Regions from separate parts of the Sanguibacter sp. HDW7 genome, predicted to be linked through region 2. Evidence: riboswitches for the same ligand, from Rfam matches in the RefSeq annotation. Region 2 holds a riboswitch; the other holds the start of a gene.
What was found. A riboswitch is a leader RNA that binds a small molecule or an ion and turns the genes downstream of it on or off. The one in region 2 is predicted to bind thiamine pyrophosphate.
Positions count from the first base shown of each region.

Region 1: another riboswitch for thiamine pyrophosphate. It lies ahead of G7063_RS01000 (thiamine ABC transporter substrate-binding protein); the one in region 2 lies ahead of G7063_RS06710 (thiamine-binding protein).

Region 1 is NZ_CP049862.1:233,279-240,294, reverse strand. Features, by position in the region: gene G7063_RS01005 (iron ABC transporter permease) at 1-1,523, opposite strand, end outside; gene G7063_RS01000 (thiamine ABC transporter substrate-binding protein) at 1,530-2,639, opposite strand; TPP riboswitch at 2,707-2,820, opposite strand; gene G7063_RS00995 (DUF4235 domain-containing protein) at 2,910-3,203, shown strand; gene G7063_RS00990 (VOC family protein) at 3,517-4,470, opposite strand; gene G7063_RS00985 (hypothetical protein) at 4,732-4,962, opposite strand; gene G7063_RS00980 (DsbA family protein) at 4,993-5,682, opposite strand; gene G7063_RS00975 (hypothetical protein) at 5,788-6,750, shown strand; gene G7063_RS00970 (ATP-binding cassette domain-containing protein) at 6,883-7,016, shown strand, end outside.
Region 2 is NZ_CP049862.1:1,430,498-1,437,513, forward strand. Features, by position in the region: gene G7063_RS06675 (VOC family protein) at 1-403, opposite strand, end outside; gene G7063_RS06680 (hypothetical protein) at 521-742, opposite strand; gene G7063_RS06685 (ferrous iron transporter B) at 739-2,691, opposite strand; gene G7063_RS06690 (FeoA domain-containing protein) at 2,688-2,909, opposite strand; gene G7063_RS06695 (GTP pyrophosphokinase family protein) at 2,971-3,783, opposite strand; gene G7063_RS06700 (nucleotide pyrophosphohydrolase) at 3,876-4,226, opposite strand; gene G7063_RS06705 (quinone oxidoreductase) at 4,223-5,221, opposite strand; TPP riboswitch at 5,340-5,460, shown strand; gene G7063_RS06710 (thiamine-binding protein) at 5,582-5,875, shown strand; gene G7063_RS06715 (ABC transporter permease) at 5,872-6,630, shown strand; gene G7063_RS06720 (ABC transporter substrate-binding protein) at 6,649-7,016, shown strand, end outside.

The sequences.
Region 1 (7,016 bases), 1.2 Mb from region 2:
ACCGTCCGCACGACGCGCCCGGGCGGCGCTCCGAGCGTCGCGGCGGCCTCGTGCTGACGCGGGTCGACGGCGCGCAGCACCGGCAGGAGGAGCCGCACGACGACGGGCACGGCGACCAGCGCCTGCGCGATCGGCAGGAGCCAGCCCGTCGTGCGCAGGTCGACGCCGAGCACGGGCCGCGTCATGGTGACGAGCAGCCCGAAGCCGACGATGACCGCCGACACCCCGAGGGGCAGCATGACGACGGCATCGAGCACGGCGAGGCCGCGTCGGCCGGCGCGCGAGCGCGGGCGCCGCGAGACGACGAACGAGACGAGCCCGCCCACGAGCACCGCGAGCGCCGCAGCGACGGCCGCGGTGGTGAGCGACGTGAACGTCGCCTGCCACACGGTGACGGGCAGCCCCGTGCCCGGCCCCGCTTCGGCGAGGCGCCGGTAGGCGTCGAGCGACCAGGCTCCGTCGCGGTCGCGCAGCGACCGGGTGACGAGCGTCGCGAGCGGCCACGCGAGCAGCACGACGACGACCACGGCCGTCACCCCGACAGCGAGCACGTCGGTGCGCGAGCGCCACGTGAGCGGCCGCTCGCCGCGCGGCTCCGCGTGCAGCGGCAGGGCGCGCTCGCGAGCGGCGCGGGCGCGCGCGGAGACGAGCAGGGAGAGCGCGACGACGACCATCTGGAGGATCGAGAGGACCGCGGCCGTGCGCAGGTCGAGCAGCTGCGTCGTGCGCGTGTAGATCTCCGTCTCGATCGTCGCGTGCGCACGCGAGCCGAGGACGACGACGACGCCGAACGCCGTCGTGCAGAAGAGGAACACGAGCGCAGCCGCGCTCGCGATCGCCGGCACGAGCGCGGGCAGCGTCACCGTCCGCAGGACGCGGGCGGGGCTCGCGCCGAGAGCGCGGGCCGCCTCCTCGGCGCGCGGGTCGAGCCGCGACCAGAAGCCGCCGACGGTCCGCACGACGACCGAGTAGTTGAAGAACACGAGCGCCAGGACGATCGCCGTGAACGTGCCGTCGAGGCCGAGGCCGCCGAGCGGCCCGCCCGGCCCGAGCAGCGCCCGGAAAGCGACGCCCACGACGACGCTCGGCAGGACGAACGGCACCGTGACGAGCCCGCGCACGAGCGTGCGCCCCGGGAAGCGGCGCCGGTAGAGGACGTACGCGCCGGGCACGCCGAGGACGACGGCCACGGCCGTGCCGACGAGCGCCTGGACGACCGTCGTCGTGACGACCCGCCACGTGCGCGGCTTCGCGAGGACGTCGGCGACGCCCGCGAGGTCGAACGCCCCCGCCGCATCCGTGAGTCCGCGCGTGAGCATCGCGACGACGGGCCACGCGAAGAACAGGCCGAGGAACGCGAGCGGCACCGCGGCCGCGAGCGCGTAGGAGGCCCTGCGCCCCGCCGTCGCCCAGCCGGTGCCCGCGCGACGCTTCAGGGGAGCGACGCCGGGGACGGCAGGCGGACCGGCGGGGTCCGTGCGGGGGACACGGACCTCACCGGGGGCGGGACGCAGGGCGGTCATGGGATATCAGCCGAGGACCGTGTCGGTCCAGTCGGCGATCCAGGTGTCTCGATCGCGGGCGACGACGACGGGATCGACGGCGATCGGGTTCTCGGACAGCGTGCCGTGCTCCTGGAAGGCCTCGGGCAGCGCGACGTCCGGGTCGACCGGGTACATGTACGCGGCGTCCGGGAGGGTCTTCTGCAGCTCGGGGCTCAGCAGGTAGTCGACGACGGCGCGCGCCCCGGCAGGGTTCTTCGCGCCCGCGAGGACGCCCGCGTACTCGACCTGACGGGTGCACGTCGCGGGCAGCGACGCGGTCGTCGTGCCGCCGTCGTCCGTGAGCGTGAACGCAGGGCTCGACGAGTACGACAGGACGATCGGTCGGGTGCCGTTCTCACCCTGGCTCGTGAAGTCCGTGTAGTAGGCGTCGGACCACGACTCGGCGATGCGCACGCCGTTGGCCTTGAGCCGTGCCCAGTAGTCGAGGTAGCCGTCCGCGCCGTACTGCGTCACCGTGCCGGCGAGGAAGCTGAGGCCAGGGGTCGACGTCGCCGGGTTCGTGAGGACGACGAGGTCCTTGTAGGCGGGCTTCGTGAGGTCGTCGAGCGTCGCCGGGACCGGCACGTCCGTGTGCTTCTCGAACCACACGGAGTCGACGTTAATGCAGACGTCGCCCTGGTCGACCGGCGTCACGGCGTCGCCGCCCGCCACCTTGAGCGCGGCCGCGGCCTCCGGCAGCGCCGGGGACGCGTAGGGCTCGAAGACGCCCGCGTCGATCGCGCGCGACGCGAACGTGTTGTCGATGCCGAAGACGACGTCGCCGAGCGGCGCGTCCTTCGTGAGGATGAGCTGGTTGACGAGCGTGCCGCCGTCGCCGACCTGCACGACCTTGACGTCGAGGCCCTTCTTCTTGAGGTCCGCGATCTGCTCCTTGCTCAGCTCGTACGAGCTGTGCGTGAGGAGCGTGACGGGACCCGTCGCCGGGGCGGCGCTCGTCGACGCGGTCGCGCCGGGCGTCGTCGGCGTCGTGCTGCCGCTGTCGGACGCGCAGGCCGCGAGCAGCGTCGCCGACGCGAGCGCGAGGGCCGCGAGCCGGACCGGGGTCCGGCGAGTGGTGCTGGTGATGCTGTGCAACGTCGTTCCTCCTGGTGGTGCTAGGAGGGGTCCCGTCGTCCGTACGGGCAGGCCGCGGCGGACGACGTGGTGAGATGTCCCGACTTCCTCCACCGGTGCTAACCGGATCAGGTTCGAGGGTCTGCGGCGGTCCGCACTCTCAGCGCTCACGGTCTCCCGCAGCGCTCCCCTGTCGTATCCCCACCATCATAGGCCGTCGCGGGGACGGAGGGCGGGGCGGGGCGATAGCGTGGGACAGGGCTGCCGACGACGGCAGACCGACGATCCTGCATGGAGGTTCCGGTGGCGGACGAGAACAAGGAAGCCCTGCTCGAGAAGGTCATCCTCATCGGCGCGTCCGCGGGCGCTGCCTGGGTCGCCCAGAAGGGCCTGTCGTTCGCGTGGAAGAGGGCGACCGGGCACGACGCCCCGCGCAACCCGCTCGACACCGACTCGACGGTCGTCTCGATCATCGTCTTCGCGGCCGTCGCGGGCGCTGCCGCCGCCGCGGCGAAGCTCGTCGCGGACAAGGGCGCACGCCGCGTGACGACGCGCATCGCAGCAGGCCGCCAGCTCCGCGCCTGAGCGCGGGCGGCGGCGCTCCGTCTACCCGCAAGTTTGTGCGCTACCCGCAAGTTCAGACTTGCGGGTAGCGCACAGCTTTGCGGGTAGCCGCGCGAGTGCCGCCCGGAGGGCTCCAGCGGACCGCCTGCACGCGGCCCTCAGGGCTACGCGCGGGTTTGAACTCGCGCGTAGCCCTGAAAACCGCGCGTGCGCGGCTCCCGAGCGGCGGCGGGACGTCTACCCGCGGGTTTGTGCGCTACCCGCAAGTTCAGACTTGCGGGTAGCGCACAGACTTGCGGGTAGCCGCGCGCGGGTCGCCCGGAGGGCGCCCCGATCAGCCGACCGTGACGGCGATGCGGTTGTTCCAGGGGTCCGAGAAGCGCAGGACGGCGCCGTCGTCGGCGTGCTCGACACCGCCGTGGGCGAGCCGATCGGTGAGCGCGCCGATCTCGTCGCGCGTGGGGACGAGGATCGACACCTCGCCCAGCCCGAGCTGGACGGGCCGCGGACCGGCGCCCATCGAGCGCCAGGTGTTCATCGCCATGTGGTGGTGGTAGCCGCCGGCGGAGACGAAGAGGGCCGACGGGCCGAGGGTCGCCGTGGCCTCGAAGCCGAGGGTGTCGACGTAGAAGCGGTGCGCGGTCGGGACGTCGCCGACCTGCAGGTGGACGTGGCCGAGGGTTGCGGCGGAGTCCTCGGGCTTCTCGAGCGCGGTCTCGGTGAGGTGCTCGCTGAGGAACGCGTTGGGGTCGATGTAGAGGGTGTCCATCTTCACGTGCCCGCGGGTCCACTCCCACTGCTCACGCGGGCGGTCGACGTAGAGCTCGATGCCGTTGCCCTCGGGGTCGTCGAGGTAGAAGGCCTCGGAGACGAGATGGTCGCCCGCGCCCGTGTAGAGCTGGGGCGCGTACGTGGCGACGCGGGCGAGGGCGCCTGCGACGCCCGCGTGGTCGGCGAAGAGGATCGCGGTGTGGAAGAGGCCGGCCTCTCCGGGGCGGCGCTCGGGCAGGTCGCGGGCCTCGCGGAGGACGACGAGCGGCACGGAGCCACGGCCGAGGGTGACGACGCCGTCGCGGCCGTCGACGGCGGTGCGGTCCATGACCTGCAGGCCGATGACCTTCGCGTAGAACTCGGTCATCGCGTCGATGTCGCGGACGTAGAGCGTCACGGCGTCCATGTGGGTCGCGGCGGCGAGGCGGTCGGCCGGGGCGAGGGCCGACTGGGCGGCGCCTGCGGCGTGCGCGAGGCGGTCGTTCGCGGCGGGACCGGACGGGGTGGCGGTGCTCATGGGTGCTCCTCGGGTGGGCTGCTCACCAGTCTGCACCCATTTACTTGAAGCGTCAACTATTGAAGCAACAACCCGTGGACGACGACGGGGCCGGGCCGCGCTCTCGCGCAGCCCGGCCCCGTGAGCCGTCACCGTGACGGTGAGCCCGTCAACGACTGGGGCCCGAGGTAAACCCGTCCGACGCTCGTGCGTCCGGCACTCGCACGCCCGACGACACCACGCCCGACGATCTCCCGTCCGACGCTCGGACGCCGACGACGATCACACGCAGCCGTCGGGCCCGCACGCCTCACCGGCGTCGCCGACCATCGTGAACGCGGGCGCAGCCGGCGCGACGAAGAGCGCCGAGGACACCGGCGCGACGGGGCGCGGCGCCGCGTACGCGTCAAGCATCGCGGCGTCGACCTTGGGCGTGGGCGCCGAGACGGGCGCGACGCCGTCGAACATCAGCGAGCTCTCGGAGCCCCGCGGGGCGTTGCGAACGTCAGTCATGAATCCTCCTTGATCCGGAGCCGCAGTCTCTCAGGCGTCGGCGGCCGCGCGCTCGGCGACGATCTGGCCGAGGATCTGCGCGAACGCCTCCCCCGGCTGCGCGCCGGAGATCCCGTAGCGGCCATCGATGACGAAGAACGGCACGCCCGTGATGCCGAAGGCGCGGGCCTGCTCGATGTCCGCCTCGACGGCGTCGGCGTGACGCTCGTCCGCGAGCGCGGCGCGCACGTCGTCGCCGTCGAGCCCGACCTCGGTCGCGAGGCGCACGAGCGTGTCGACGTCGGCGACGTGCTCGCCCTGCGCGAAGTATGCCTCGTAGAGACGCTCGAGCATCTCGGGCTGGAGACCCGCGGCCTTGGCCGCGTGGAGCAGCTCGTGCGCACGGAGCGTCTTGGTGTGGCGCAGGCGCGCGAAGTCCATGGTGAGGCCCTCGGACGCCGCCATCTCGGTCATCTGGCCGAGCATCTGCTCGACCTTCGCGGCAGGCATGCCCTTGTGGTGGGAGAGGAAGTCGATCTCGGAGCCCTCGAAGTCCTCGGGGGTGTCGGGGGCGAGCTCGAAGGAGTGATACTCGATCTCGACGGGCACGGCGGCGTCGGTCGCGGCGAAGGCCTCGATCCCGGCGGCGAGCCGGTGCTTGCCCAGGTAGCACCAGGGGCAGGCGATGTCGGACCAGATGTCGATCTTCAGCGGCTCTGCGGCCGCGGGCTGGGTGCTCACGCTTGTTCAACGCCGTGGCACCCACGGTATTCCGCATGGCGTCGTGACCGCGCGCGGGTCCGACCCGCCGAACCTACAGTGAAAGCCTCAGCGAAAGGCACTGCGATGCACCTGCGATCACCCCTCGTCTCGGCTCTCGCGGCCGGCGCGCTCCTGCTGCCCGCCGCGGTCTCGGTGTCGGCGCCACCGGCGCCCCTGGCGACCACCACCGTCGCGGCCTCGGCCGCCACGTCCGGCAGCACAGGCGGCGCCGCCGCCGCAACCAGGTCCACGCTCGGGAAGCCGAGCGCGCGCAGCCTGCAGATGACCACGCAGCGCGAGCGGGTGAAGATCCGCGTCAACGCGCCGCGCGGCCAGAAGGTTCACCTCCAGCGGCTCGACGCGGGCAGGTGGCGCACCGTGTCGACGACGACGGCTCCTCGCTCGGGATCGTCGGCCCTCGTCCAGCTCGCCCTGCCCGCGAAGGCGGGCTACCGCAGCTATCGCGTCGTGCTCGCGAAGTCCGGGTCGAACCCGCAGCGGATCTCGACGACCGTCAAGATCTTCCAGTCGGACACCAAGAAGCACGCGGCGTACATCGCCAAGGCGCGCGCCTACATGAAGGCCTACTGCCCCTCGACGCCGATCTACATCAACTCTCCGCGCGTCACGCGCGGCAACACGATCGGCCAGGCGTGGACGACGTGGCGCTGGACGTCGGACGGCCGCACCGAGCGCTGGAGCTGGAACGCGACGATCGAGCTGCGCTCGGGGCTCGGGGCCGCCGAGCTGCGGCACACGGCGCTGCACGAGTGCGCGCACATCGTCCAGGCGCGGCCGATCCGCGCGGGCCAGAAGGCGTACGACGCGAGCGTCGCGCGGACGGAGAAGGCCTTCGCCGCGGGCCGGGCCGACCCCCAGGAGCAGCAGGCGGACTGCATGGCGACCGCGCGGACGGGGTCGACCCGGTTCAACTACTACACCAAGAGCTGCTCCGGCTCGCGCCTGAAGAACGCCAAGCAGCTGTGGTCCGCCTACGGGAAGAAGTACCAGGACCCGCGGCTCACCTGGACGCGGAAGGTCGCCTGAGCCCCGGGGCGTTCGGTGGTGTGATGCGACAGACGCGGCCGCACGTTGCGGCCGCGTCTGTCGCGTGCTTATTTTTGTACTGACCAGTCAGTCCAAAGAACCTCGCGGGTCAGACCCGCCGGAGAAGCACCCATGGACACCTCCCCCACGCCCCGCGCGGCGATCCTCGCCAAGGCGCTCCGTCTCGACGGCCCCCACGGCCTCGTCTACGGCCCCCTCGACATGCACGTCGCCGCGGGCGACCTCGTCGTCCTCCAAGGCCCGCA
Region 2 (7,016 bases):
GCCAGGAGACGCCGTACCGGTCCTCGACCCACGTGTAGCGGTCGCTGAACGGGTACTGCTGGAGCGGCATGAGGACCCGTCCGCCCTCGGCGAGGGCGGAGGCCGCGGCGTCGAGCGCGGCGACCGCGCCCGGGTCGTCGGCCGCGCCGAACGTCACGGTGAACGACGACGCGGGTGTGGGCCGGAACTCGGGGCCGGCGTTGATGTGGACGAGGTCGCAGCCGGGGCCCGAGAGCATGACGGTGAGGACCTTGCCGGCGAGCTGCTCCTGGAAGGGGAGCAGGCCCTCGGTGGGGTAGCGGTCGGTGCGGGTGATGCGAGTAGACGGCAGCACGCGGGCGTAGAGCTCCGCGGCCTCCTCGGCGTCGCCCGCGAACCAGATGTTCGGCGTGAACGTGCGCATGGGACCTCCCAGATCGACGGTTCCGACACCTCGAGTCTGCGTCCGGGACGTGCTCGCCACCACCGGGGGTGCACCCAGAGGGAGCAGCGGGAGGAGATGGACGAGGCGCGAAGGGTCTCAGCGCTGCCGCAGCGACGCGACGGGGCACGTCACGCACGCGGGCGTCTCGACGGTCCCGCAGGTCTGGCACGCGGCGGTCGCGGACCGGATCGCACCGGCGCGCTCCCAGTGGTCGAGCGCGGCCTCGACGAACCCCAGGGGCAGGCCGAGGCGCTCGGCGGTGCGCGGCGGCGTGAGCCCGTCGCGCGCGAGCGAGAGCACGTCGTCGAGGACCGTCACAGCAGCCTGCCGACCTGGAAGACGACGACCGCGAGCGTCCAGGCGACCGCGAGCTGTCCGAGCGCGGCGAGCACGGCGACGCGCGTGCCGAAGAGGCGGCGCTGCTCGCCGATCGTCGCGACGCACGGCGTGTAGGCGAGGACGAGCACGACGAGCGCGAGGCCCGCAGCGATCGCGGCTCCGCCCGACGACACCTCGAGCGACGCCCGCAGGTGCTCCGTGAGCGTGCTGGGTCCGGCGTCCGCGGGTTCGTCGATCGCGTATGCCTGGGCGAGCGCGCCGACGACGACCTCCTTGGCGACGATGCCCGTGACGAGGGCGCCCGCGACGTGCCAGTCGTCGAGACCTGCGGGCGCGAGCGCGGGCGCGAGGCCGTGGGCGACGGCGCCGTACGCGCTGTCGGCGACGGGAACGTCGGCGATGGCGTGATCGCCCGTCGTGGGGACGGCGAGGAGCACCCAGAGGACGATGAGCGTCGCGACGATGACGGTGCCCGCGCGCCGGACGAACGACCCGCAGCGGGTCGCGATCGACTGCGCGGTCGAGCGCAGCCCGGGCCGGTGATAGGCGGGCAACGCGAGGACGAGCCCCTCGGGCACGAGGTCGCGGAAGAGCGTGCTTCGCAGCAGCCAGGCGCCGCCGACGACGAGAACGACGCTCGTGAGATACGCGGCCGCGACGACGGTTGCCGCGTGCTCGGGCACGACAGCGGTCGCGACGAGCAGGTAGACGGTGAGGCGCGCGGGGCACGTGGTCATCGGGACGACGAGGCCGACGAGAAGTCGCGCGCGGGCGTCGGGCAGCGTGCGGGTCGCGGTGAGCGCCGGGACGTTGCACCCGAAGCCGAGGATGAGGGGGAGGACGGCGCGCCCGTCGAGCCCGAGGCGCCGGACGGCGCGGTCGGTGACGACGGCGACACGCGCGAGGTAGCCGGAGTCCTCGAGCACGGCGATCGCGCCGAAGACGATGGCGAGCAACGGCAGGAACGACAGGACTGTCCCGACGCCCTGGAGGACGCCGTCGATGACGAGCCCGCCGACCCACGCGGGGCCCGGCACGAGCGGCCGCACGAGCTCGCCCAGCCACGTGACGAGCCGGCCGACGCCGTCCATGACGGGCGCGGTCGCGGTCGTCGCGAGCCACAGGAGCGCCCACATGACGAGGCCGAAGACGGGCAGGCCGACCCACGGGCGTAGGAGGGCGGCGTCGACGCGATCCGAGAGCGTCGTGCGGACGCGCGGCGTCGCGCGGTCGCCGAGGACCTCGAGGACGGTGCCGACCCAGGCGAAGACGTCGGGGGCGTCGTCGGACGCCGGGGGAGGTGTGCGAACAGCGGCCGGGGCCGCGTCGTCGTCGGGCAGGTCGTCTGAGCCCGCGTCGCTGAACGCCGCGTCGCCGAGCACCGCGTCCGCGAGCATCCCGAGTCCGGCGCCCGAGCGTGGGTCGACGCCGACGACGGGCAGGCCGAGCGCCTCGGAGAGCGTCGGCGCGTCGAGCGTGACGCCCTGGGCGCGGGCAGTGTCGAGCATCGTCAGCGCAACGACGACGCGCGTGCGCTCGCCGAGCGTGCCGGGCGCGAGCACCTGCCCCAGCAGCACGAGCGAGCGTGGCAGGGTCGTCGCGTCGGCGACGACGACGAGGACGTCGGGCACCGTGCCGTCGGCGCCCGTCGCGGCGCGGGCCGCGACGGCCTCGTCGGGGGAGCGTGCGACGAGCGAGTACGTACCTGGGGCGTCGACGAGCCGGACGTGGCCGTGCGCGGTGCGCCACGTGCCCTCGGCGACCTCGACGGTCGTGCCCGGGGCGTTGACGACGTGCTGGCGGGCGCCGGTCGCGCTGTTGAAGAGCGTCGACTTGCCGGCGTTGGGATTGCCGAGGAGGACGACGACGGGCGCGCCGATGACGGCCGTCGTGCCGGGGCCGGGGGCCTCGTGGCAGCTCGAGGTCACGGCAGGACGATCTCGACGCGGCCGCACGTCGACCGGTCGAGCGCGATGCGGTCGGCGCCGAGGGCGACGACCCGGGCGCCGGCGGCGGCCGCGTGGGTCGGGCGGACGCGGGCGCCGGGGCGCAGGCCAAGCTCGGCGAGGCGTGCGCCCAGCGGGCCGTCGACGTCGACGCGCGCGACGACCGCGTCGAGGCCGAGGGGGAGAAGCGCGAGGTCCATGCCTCGACGCTACGGATGAGGTGAGGCTCACCTCATGGGACCGAGGTCCCGGCCTGGTGCGTCAGTCGCGGCGCGAGCGCATCGCGACGAGGCGCTCGAGCAGCTGCGGCACGGGGACGAACGAGGCGTTCGCGGGGACCGCGCCCGGCAGGCTCGGTGCGATGGCCGTGTCCCCGTCCGCGTAGCGCTCGTCGAGGGCGTTGACCTGGTCGCGCAGGTCGGTCATCGTCGCGTCGAGCTCGGCCGCGACGAGCGCGGACTGGCGCAGGCGGTCGAGGATCTCGCCGGGCACCTGGCGGTCGTACTTGTAGTAGATCTTGTGCTCGAGCGACGCCCAGAAGTCCATCGCGCTCGTGCGGATCTGGATCTCGACCGTGACGGGGACGGTGCCCGAGGAGAGGAAGACGGGCACGGAGACGATGAGGTGGAGCGAGCGGTAGCCGTTCGGCTTGGGCTCGGCGATGTAGTCCTTGACCGCGAGCACCGTGAGGTCGTCCTGGCGGCGGAGCGCCTCGAGCACCGTGTAGATGTCGGGGACGAACGAGCAGATGATGCGGACGCCCGCGATGTCGAGGATCGAGGCCCGGATCGACTCGAAGTCCGGTGTGATGTCCTTGCGCTCGACCTTGTCGAGGACCGACTCCGGCGACTTGAGGCGCGACGTCACGTGCTCGATGGGGTTCTCGTGGTGGAGGTGCGTGAACTCGTCGCGAAGGATCGAGACCTTCGTGAGGACCTCGTCGATCGCGAACTTGTACTGGAGCATGAACGCCGTGAACTCGTCACGGAGGGTAAGCATCCGGGAGAGCGTCTCGCCGTCCGCGAGGATCGATGCGAGGTCGTCCGCCCGGGTGCGACCGTGATGTCCGTTCATGGTTCCAGGATAGGCGCTGGGTCTGGAAGGTCGCTGGGACGATCCGGGGAGCGGGAAGGTCGACGCGCGTCCCGTGCCGGGGCTGGGTCCCCTTACGGACGGTCGCTGCGCAGCCGCAGCACGGAGCCGACGGGGAAGCGCTCGTGGTTGCGCGCGAGCTTGCGACGCGCGGCGTCCATGAGGTCGATCCCGGTGACGTCGGCGAGCCGCGCGAGGTAGATGACGACGTCGGCCATCTCCATGGCGACGCGCTCGCGGAGGTCGTCGTCCTGGGCGACTGCCGTGCGGGACTCCTCCGAGCCGAGCCACTGGAGCTCGGCGGCGAGCTCGCCCGCCTCGCCGGTGATCGCCATGGCGAGGTTCTTGGGGCTCTGGACCGCGGGCCAGCCGCGCTCCTCGGAGAAGGCGCGGACGTCAGCCACGAGGTCGTCGAAGTCGCTCACGACGCGGCTCCGGGCGTGACCTCGAGCAGCACCTTGCCGGTCGTGCGCCGACCCTCGAGCGCGGTGTGCGCGGCCGCCGCCTCTGCGAGCGGCAGGGTGAGACCGACGTGGGCGCGCAGCGCCCCGACGCCCGCGAGGCGGAAGAGCTCGTCGGAACGTTCGAGCAGCTCGCCGCGCGTACGGACGTGATGCGCGAGCGTCGGACGCGTGACGAACAGCGAGCCTCCCGTGTTGAGGCGCTGGAGGTCGAAGGGCGGCACCTGCCCTGAGGACCCGCCGAAGAGCACGAGCGTGCCGCGCACGGCGAGGCTCGCGAGCGACGCGTCGAAGGTCGTGCGCCCGACGCCGTCGTAGACGACGTCGACGCCCTCCGGGAGGGCGGACCGCACGAGGGCGGGGAGCTCCGTCGCGAGGTCGTCGAGCAGGTCGTAGCGGAGGACCTCGCTCGCCCCGGCGGTGCGTGAGAGCTCCGCCTTGGCCTCGCTCGACACGGTCGTCATGACGTGCGCGCCGCGTGCGACGGCGAGCTGCGTGAGCAGGAGCCCGACGCCGCCCGCGCCCGCGTGCACGAGCGCGGTGCGCCCGGGGGCGAGGTCGAACGACGACGTCGCGAGGTAGTGCGCCGTGAGGCCCTGGAGCGCGAGCGCGGCGGCGGTCGGGAGATCGACGTCGTCGGGCACCGCGAGGGTGCGGTCCGCGGGGACGACGACCTGCTCGGCGTACGAGCCGTGCGCGTCGAACCAGGCGACACGGTCGCCGACGGCGACCTCGGTGACGTCCGCGCCGAGGGCGCTCACGACGCCGGCGCCCTCGACGCCGGGCACGTGCGGGAACGGCTGGGTGTAGACGCCGCTGCGCCGGTAGGTGTCGATGAAGTTCACGCCGGCGACGGCGACGTCGACGAGCACCTCGCCGGGCCCCGGGGAGGGGGCGGGGAGGTCGACGACCTCGAGGACGTCCGGTCCGCCGGCGCGCGCTGCCTGGATGGCTCTCATGCGCCCAGCCAACCACCGACGTGGCGTGCGGGCCACGGCCGGGCACGCGTGACGACCGCAGGGTGAGACGGTGTGCCCCTCGTCGGGCGATTCATCCCATGGGTGGCTACGGTCGTCATGTCACACGCCGGGGAGCTCGGTACACCGAGCTGAGAGGGCGGATGGGACACGTGCCCGAGCCGCCGACCCGCGAACCTGAACTGGGTCATGCCAGCGGAGGGAGCGTGGGAGCCCGCTCGCGGGTCCCCGACCCTGCCGTGCGCGCCCCGGGGCCCGCGCGCCCCCGGACGCCACGCGCCGGGACGTTCGTGCGCCACGGCGCGCCTCGGTTCGGCACGGCCCTCGAACGAGGAGCAACGCATGATCGCCGAGATCCAGGTCGCACCCCGCCGCGCGGGCCCGACCCCCACGCCCTACGCCCACGTCGACGCCGCGATCGCCGTCATCGCGGCCTCCGGCCTCACCTACGAGGTCGGCGCGATGGGCACGACCGTCGAGGGAGCGCCCGACGAGGTGTGGGCGCTCCTGCGCGCCGTCCACGACGCGACGCTCACGTCGGGCGCCGCCGCCGTGACGAGCCACATCAAGGTCGGCCAGGGGGCGCACGACGCAGGCCCGCGCATCGCCGACCTCGTGACGAAGCACCGGCCGTGAGGCTCCGGGCGGCGGTCCACGCGGTCTGGCCGCCCGTCGTGCTCGCCGCCGCGCTCCTGCTTCTGTGGGAGCGCGCGGCGCGCTCGGGGGCTCTGCCCGCGTTCGTCCTGCCCGCGCCGTCCGACGTCGCGCGCCGGGTCGTCGCCGACTGGCCGACGCTCCTGCCGCACGTCGGCACGACGCTCACCGAGGCCGCCGTCGGGCTCGCCGTGGGCGTCGTCGTCGGCGGTCTCGTCGCTGTCGCGATGCACGCCTCGACGTGGCTCGCGCGCGCCGTCGGCCCGCTCATCACCGTGACGCAGACGGTGCCGACCGTCGTCCTCGCGCCGCTGCTCGTCCTGTGGCTCGGCCTCGGGATGGCTCCCAAGGTCGTCGTCGTCGCGCTCACCGTGTTCTTCCCCGTCCTCGTCGCGGCCTCGGCCGCGATGCGCGACGCCGACGGCGCGCTCGCGGACATGGTCCGCGGGCTCGGCGGCGGACGCCTGCGCACGCTGCTCGTCGTGCGCGGGCCCGCGGCCCTGCCGGGCGCGCTCGCGGGCCTGCGGGTCGCCGCCGCGTACGCGATCGGCGCGGCCGTCGTCGCCGAGTACCTCGCGGCGTCGAGCGGCCTCGGTGTCGTCGTCCAGCGCGCCCGCAAGTCCTACGACGTCGAGCTCGTCCTCGTGGCGATCGCCGCCGTCTCCCTGCTCACCGCCCTCGTGTACGTCGTCGTCGACGGCGTGTGCCGAGCGGCGCTGCCCTGGCAGCGCCGCTGATCCTCGAAGGAGGCCCTCGTGGCCCGCACCAGCACCAGCAAGACCCGCCCCGCCCGTCGCACCGCCGCCGCGGCGCTCGCCGTGCTCGCCCTCGCCGTCCCCGCCGGCTGCGCGGGCGACGCCGAGGCCGGCACGGCCCAGGCGCTGCGGCCCGTCTCGATCGTCCTCGACTGGACGCCCAACACGAACCACCTCGGCCTCTACCTCGCGCTCGAGAAGGGGTGGTTCCGCGACGCGGGGCTCGACGTCACGATCGTCGAGCCGGGGGAGACCTCCGGGCTCCAGCTCGTCGCGGCCGGCAAGGCCGACATGGTCTTCTCGGTCGCCGAGGCGCTCGTCCCCGCCCGGGAGAAGGGAGCCGACGTCGTCGCGGTCGCGGCCGTCGT